2 regions of the Salinivibrio sp. HTSP genome follow, and region 2 is predicted to be linked to the other one. Evidence: riboswitches for the same ligand, from Rfam matches in the RefSeq annotation. Region 2 holds a riboswitch; the other holds the start of a gene.
What was found. A riboswitch is a leader RNA that binds a small molecule or an ion and turns the genes downstream of it on or off. The one in region 2 is predicted to bind lysine.

Region 1 (3,393 bases), on a different contig from region 2:
CAATGCCTCTTCAAGGGCTTTAAGGCACAGGGCAATGTTCTCATCCCTTGCGCCGTAGCCCATTAAGCCGATTCGCCAGGCTTTACCCGCCAAATCACCGAGGCCAGCGCCAATTTCCAAGTTATAGGTGTGAAGTAAATGCTGGCGCACGGCGGCATCATCCACGCCCTCAGGAATATAAACGGCGTTAAGCTGGGGCAAACGATAAGGTTCATCGACCACAAAGCCAATCCCTAAATTGTCCAATCCCGCTTTCAAACGCTGATGCATGGTATCGTGGCGTTGCCACGCGTTCTCAATCCCTTCGTGATACAGTTTGAGCAGGGCTTCATGTAGGGCATATAAACTATTCACGGGTGCCGTATGGTGGTAGCTACGTTTGCCGTCGCCGCTCCAATACCCCAGCACCAAACTTTGATCGAGAAACCAGCTTTGCACCTTGTGAGTCCGCGCCTGCATTTTTTCTACTGCACGGGGCGAGAATGTCACTGGCGACAAGCCCGGTACACACGACAAACATTTTTGACTGCCTGAATAGACTGCATCTAATTGCCACTCGTCCACCTTCAACGGCACGCCACCGAGTGAGGTCACCGCATCGACAATGGTGAGGCAGCCGTGTTCACGTGCCAAGGTGGCAAGGGCCTGTGCATCAGAGCAAGCGCCTGTGGACGTCTCCGCGTGGACAAATGCGACTATGCTAGCCTCCGGGTGCGCCTTCAAGGCCGCTTCAATCTTTTCAGGATTAACCGGAGCGCCCCAGGCATCATCAACCATGACCGCATGTGCACCACAACGCTCCACGTTTTCTCGCATCCGGTCGCCAAACACGCCATTGCGACAGACGATCACTGTGTCGCCAGGCTCCACCAAATTGACAAAACAGGCTTCCATCCCCGCACTTCCAGGTGCAGAGACCGCAATGGTAAACGGATTGTCGGTTTGAAAAGCGTACTGCAGTAGCTGCTTGACCTCATCCATCATGGCAATGAATAAGGGGTCAAGATGCCCCAATGTCGGCTTGCTCAATGATTGCAGCACCGACGGGTAAATGTCAGAGGGCCCTGGCCCCATCAATGTGCGAGCGACGGGTTGAAAAGACTGAATATCGGAAATTGCACGAGCCATCACGAATCCTTGTTGTTGGTACCGAGGCTCACCGTTATAGCATATTTTTTCGCCATTCCCCTAGCCTCTGGCACATGAACTGTGTGATCGCTAGCGGCGATTCGCTTTTCTTGTCAGTGTCGATAGGGCGTGATGGCCTCCTCTTGCCTAGGTGAGATGCTGGTGCTGGGCAGTGCTCCCATCGGGCGTAAAAACACGGTTGACACCCTGCGATCACACCCGTAATGTTAAAACTGTTCATGCGGTTACCAACCCATGACTGAACATGCAGAAGAGGTGCATTTCTCAGGCAGTTATCAAGCGGAGCCCCACTCCTAAGCATGATAACCAGGGGAGACAATGCCGAGGTGGCGTACGATCGGGGTCGATACGCTGCCGGCCTTGAAGGCTGAATCCTTCAGGCTGTCACTTGTCATCCATATGGAAAGACAGGTGGAGCGCTTCTGGCAGACTACACCTGCCGTTTGCTCTTCCTATCCTTGTCGCGGTATTTATCGCGGTCACGATGTGACTTCTGATGTTCCCCATCATTTTTAATTTATTGACTCTGCTAGCCAGAGAGGGGAAAGGACGTGAGGCCATTACCATCAATTTCAGTCGCTAAATTTGGCGGCACCAGTGTCGGAACGCTAGAGGCGATGCAGCAAAGCGCCACTGTTATCGAGCAAAACCCGCAAACCCGTTTAATCGTGATCAGTGCGTGCGCCGGTGTGACCAACCACTTGGTCGCGCTGGCAAAAGGGATCAGCGACCCTGACGTGCGCCAAGCCAAGTTGGACGCCATTCATGCCATTCACCAAGCCATATTGCAGCAACTTCCTGATTGCCAAAACACGCAAGCAGCAGTCGAACACTGGCATCTCGCCATTGCCGAGTATGCCGAAAAAGCGGCCATCACCCCTGACACAGCGTTAACGGATGCGTTGGTGGCCTGCGGCGAGCTGATCTCGACCCATATTTTCACTCATTTACTCAATAGCCGAGGAATGGCAACAATACGGGCCGATGCGCGTGAATTGCTGCGCACCGACAGCCAGTTTGGCTGTGCCCAGCCTGACCCACAGCAGACGCGAACACAGTGCCACGACCAATTGCTTCCGCATTTAGCCACACACCGAGTGGTCACCCAAGGGTTTATCGGCGCGGATGCCCACGGACAAACCACCACCTTAGGCCGTGGTGGTAGCGACTACAGTGCCGCACTGTTCGCCGAAGCCGTGGACGCAGAGAGTTTGGCCATTTGGACTGATGTACCGGGGATTTATACCACCGACCCGCGGATTGCCGACCAAGCGCGCCCAATCAGTGAAATTAGTTTTAGCGAAGCCTCAGAAATGGCCACGTTTGGTGCCAAAATCCTGCACCCATCCACCTTAGTGCCTGCAGTGCGCCAACATATTCCTGTGTTTGTCGGGGCTGCGAGCGCGCCTGAGCAAGGCGGCACCTGGATCCGCGAACAAGCGCACTCGGCACCGCTGTTTCGTGCCGTCGCCTTACGACGAAACCAAACCATGGTGACACTGACCAGCTTAAACATGTTCCATGCATATGGCTTTTTGGCCAAAGTATTTGAGGTTTTGGCACGATTTGAAATCTCGGTGGACTTGATCACCACCTCGGAGGTCAGTGTCGCTTTAACCCTTGATCAAACCAACACTCAGGGCGACGCACCGCAGCTGCCAGAAGCGGCTATCGCCGAGCTGACCCAGTTATGTCATGTCGAGATCTGCGAGAACCTGGCGGTGGTGGCGCTGATTGGCAATGATATGAATCATACTGCTGGCGCGACAGCGCCGGTGTTCAGTGCCTTAGCACAACACAAACTACGCATGATTTGCTACGGTGCCAGCAACCACAATGTCTGTGTTGTGGTTGAAGATGACGATGCCACCCAGGTGGTGCAGCGGTTACACGCGGACTTATTTGAATAATAAAGAAGCCAGCACAGCCAATGTGCTGGCTTCTTTCGTTAGCCGTTTAAGTTCGGCCCGAGCCATTTTTCCGCTTCTTCGCTGCTCCACCCTTTGCGTGCTGCATAGCTGTCTCGCTGATCGTTTTGGATCTTCGCCACCGCAAAGTAACGTGACTCAGGATGGGAAAAATACCAACCTGAGACTGACGCCCCCGGCCACATCGCGTAGCTTTCAGTGAGTGTCATCCCCGTATGCGCTTCTACCGATAGCAATTGCCAAATTTTGCCTTTCTCACTGTGTTCAGGACAGGCGGCATAACCCGGCGCTGGCCGGATCCCTTGGTATTGCTCGC
Region 2 (3,393 bases):
GTAAAGCCTAACACCACGAAGCCGACGGTTGAGACAATCGCCCCACCAATGGCATAAGGGAGCTGAGTCGCGACGTGGTCAATATGTCCACATCGTGCCCCTGTTGAAGACAAGATAGTGGTATCAGAAATCGGTGAGCAATGATCGCCAAATACCGCCCCTGCCAATACTGCTGAGAGCATAGGTAGCATCAGTGCAATGTCTGTCGCCGCGGCAAGATCGCCCGCGATAGGAAGCATAATACCGAACGTTCCCCACGACGTCCCTGTGGCAAAGGCCATCACTGCCGCCAACAAGAAGAGCACTACAGGCAAGAGTTGCGCTGGTAAGTTCCCCTCCACTAAGGACGACAAATATTGACCTGTTTGTAGGTCGCCAATAATATGACCAATCGACCAAGCAAATAACAGAATGAGGATAGCGCCAAACATAGACTTTGCGCCCACCCAAAGGGTTTTCGCAATATTTGATATCGCTATACCTTGTTTCGCTGTCATCACCAAGGATACGGCTAAACCCGCGAGTCCACCCCATAGCAATGACATCCCGACATCGGTATTTTCAAACGCCCCGAGCAGAGAAAAGGATTGATCTTCGGCTGCCAATGCCAACCCGCCGGTATATAACATTGCACCCACCGTCGCCACGACGAGTACAATAATGGGGGCAACCAAATCAGCCACGCTGCCTTTATCACTTTCCTCAATCCCTAGGTCGTCGCAAATATCAGCGCAGTTTTCACTTTCATCGCCCAGTCGGCTGCCTTTTTTCGCCTGATATTCAAACTGACGCATCGGGCCAATATCCAGTTGAAACCAAACCACCGCAAACACTAACAGCAAGGCAAAAATGGCATAAAAGTTCATTGGGATCATGGTGACAAATGCCCCTAGCGCCGTGTAATCCGTGACGCCATGTGCCACCAAAATAGAGCCAATCACGGTAATGATATAAGCCCCCCAGCTTGATGCCGGCGTGATCACACACATAGGGGCGGCTGTGGAATCAAGAATGTAAGCCAGTTTCGCTCGAGAGACGTGAAACCTGTCTGTGACGGGACGAGAGACGGCCCCCACCGCTAAGCTGTTGAAATAATCATCAACAAAGATAAATACGCCGAGAAACGCCGCGAGCAGTTTCGCCCCACGTTTACTCTTGATCCGGCTTTGCGCCCAATTGGCAAACGCGCGGGTACCTCCAGAAAGAGACAGAAGCGCGGTGATCATCCCGAGTAAAATAAGAAACGCGAGAATACTTAAGTTCCAACTATTTAAGCCTCCATCAGCGATAAATAGCCCAGTAATCACCTCAAGCAGGTACTGTCCGGAAGAGAGGATAGAAAAATCGGTCAGTAATACCGTACCCAGTACGATTCCCATACCCAAGGACAATAAAACCCGTCGTGTAGCAATCGCGAGGCCCAGAGCCAATAAAGGGGGAAGCAGAGATAAAGCGGATGAAGAAAAATCTGTTAAGTTCATGATCTCAGTGTCAACCAGGTGGTTGGAGATCTACTGCAGAAATGAAGACGGTAAGGCGTGGTATCACACGGCAAACAGCTTGCCTCCTACATACAGTAGCGCTCCATAGTGTATTTCCAAGTACTATGGCAGTGCTGCCCCTATTCGGTAACAGCCCCAGCTCAATCGGTGTGATGACCTGATTGGCTTCGGCGTTGCTTCCTTTTATGCACTCTCATCGGAATCACCCTCTTGCGCACGACTGATAAACAACGCACCTCTACGTTAAGCGTGGTGCATTCTACACAACGTGCTTACCATCGCAACTCTTTATGGTTGAAAAAGCATCGATTAAACCCCAGCTTACGCGATGCCAATAAAATACGTCTCATCTTCTATTTTTTTAGACATTCGCTTCAAAAAGACAATAGAATTAAAGTCAAATTTGCAGTTAACTTGCAATTAATGCGCAATATGACGTATTAATATAAGCCATATTGTATATTTCAATTATACTGCTATCATTCTTTCAATTAACATATAAATCAAATAGGAACCAATAATGTCTGATGCAATGAAAGCCTTACTCAATTTGCGTAGCTTGCGCGCACTTGCCAAAGAAATGTCAACCGAACAACTTAATGAAGCATTAGAAAAACTTCAAACGGTTGTTGAAGAGCGTAAAGAGCTTGACCGTCAAGCCGAGGCAAAAGAAAAAGAACGTTTAGAGAAGTTAGAAAAATACCGTGCTATGTTAGAAGCCGACGGTATTGGCCCAGAAGAAATCGTAGCATTGTTAGGTGGTACTTCGAAGAGTAAAGCATCGGGTAAACGCGCCACACGTCCAGCAAAATATCAATATACGGGCGAAGATGGCTCACAAAAAACCTGGACGGGCCAAGGCCGTATGCCTAAAGTGATTCGCGAAGCGATTGAAAGCGGCGCGGCCAAGCAGGAAGACTTCCTCATCCCAGGTCAGGAAGCCTAAGTCCATATTCCCGCATAAAAAAAGAGGCGCTCAGCCTCTTTTTTTTATCCCTTAACCAAATTTAATTCTGTCCGCCAAATGGCTCACCGCTAACGCGAAGTAGTGCGAGCGATTCCATTTCAATAAGCTCTGGTAGTTATTATAAACAAGATAAGCCCTGCCTTTACCATCATCAGGCTGAATCAACCAAGCGTTGATATCGACGGCCGGTAACGCCTGACCATTCATTCGCCGTACCCCACGCGTCTGCCACTCACTCAATGAGTGTGCTTTCTCACTGTTGGTGCCAAGCAAAGTACGATCGATGCCTTCAGGGATCTGGACCTGCCGTCCCCACGTGTAGGTATCATCCCATCCCGCTTTTTTTAAATAATTTGCAGCAGACGCAAAGACATCAGCTTCCGTTTGCCAAATATCTTTTTTGCCATCTTGGTTTCCATCGACCGCATAGTTAATAAAAGAACTCGGCATGAACTGGCATTGACCCATCGCCCCAGCCCAAGAGCCTTTCATCGCTTCAGGCGCAATGTGCCCTTGCTCTAATATCGTCAGTGCGGCCATGGTCTCTTTGCGAAAAAAAGCCTCACGACGGCCATCAAAGGCTAATGTTGATAAGGCTTCAATGACATTATAACTACCCTGAAGTTTGCCAAAATTACTTTCTACACCCCATAAAGCCACAATAAAACGCGGCTGAACCTGGTACTGCTCACCAATGGCTTTCAAAGTGTCATAATGTTCACGATACAGTTGTTTCGCTTGAGCGACTTTCCAATCAGGCACAGCACGCGGAATATACTCATCCAGCGTGAGACGTCGCTCAGGTTGATTTCGATCGGAGCTGACTGCACGCTCATGGTATTTAACGTCCTTAAAGGCACGCTCAAGTAACGCATCACTGATGCCCGCCTCACGTGCTTCGGCTTTTAAGGTGGTCACATACTG

Region 1: another riboswitch for lysine. It lies ahead of lysC (lysine-sensitive aspartokinase 3); the one in region 2 lies ahead of C7A19_RS07990 (Na+/H+ antiporter NhaC family protein).

The regions. Positions count from the first base shown of each region.
Region 1 covers NZ_PXUD01000038.1:6,307-9,699, reverse strand. The annotation lists gene C7A19_RS08260 (alanine--glyoxylate aminotransferase family protein) at 1-1,128, opposite strand, end outside; lysine riboswitch at 1,392-1,579, shown strand; gene lysC (lysine-sensitive aspartokinase 3) at 1,701-3,059, shown strand; gene metH (methionine synthase) at 3,098-3,393, opposite strand, start outside.
Region 2 covers NZ_PXUD01000037.1:4,606-7,998, forward strand. The annotation lists gene C7A19_RS07990 (Na+/H+ antiporter NhaC family protein) at 1-1,481, opposite strand, end outside; lysine riboswitch at 1,570-1,751, opposite strand; gene C7A19_RS07995 (H-NS family nucleoid-associated regulatory protein) at 2,023-2,448, shown strand; gene C7A19_RS08000 (lytic murein transglycosylase) at 2,500-3,393, opposite strand, start outside.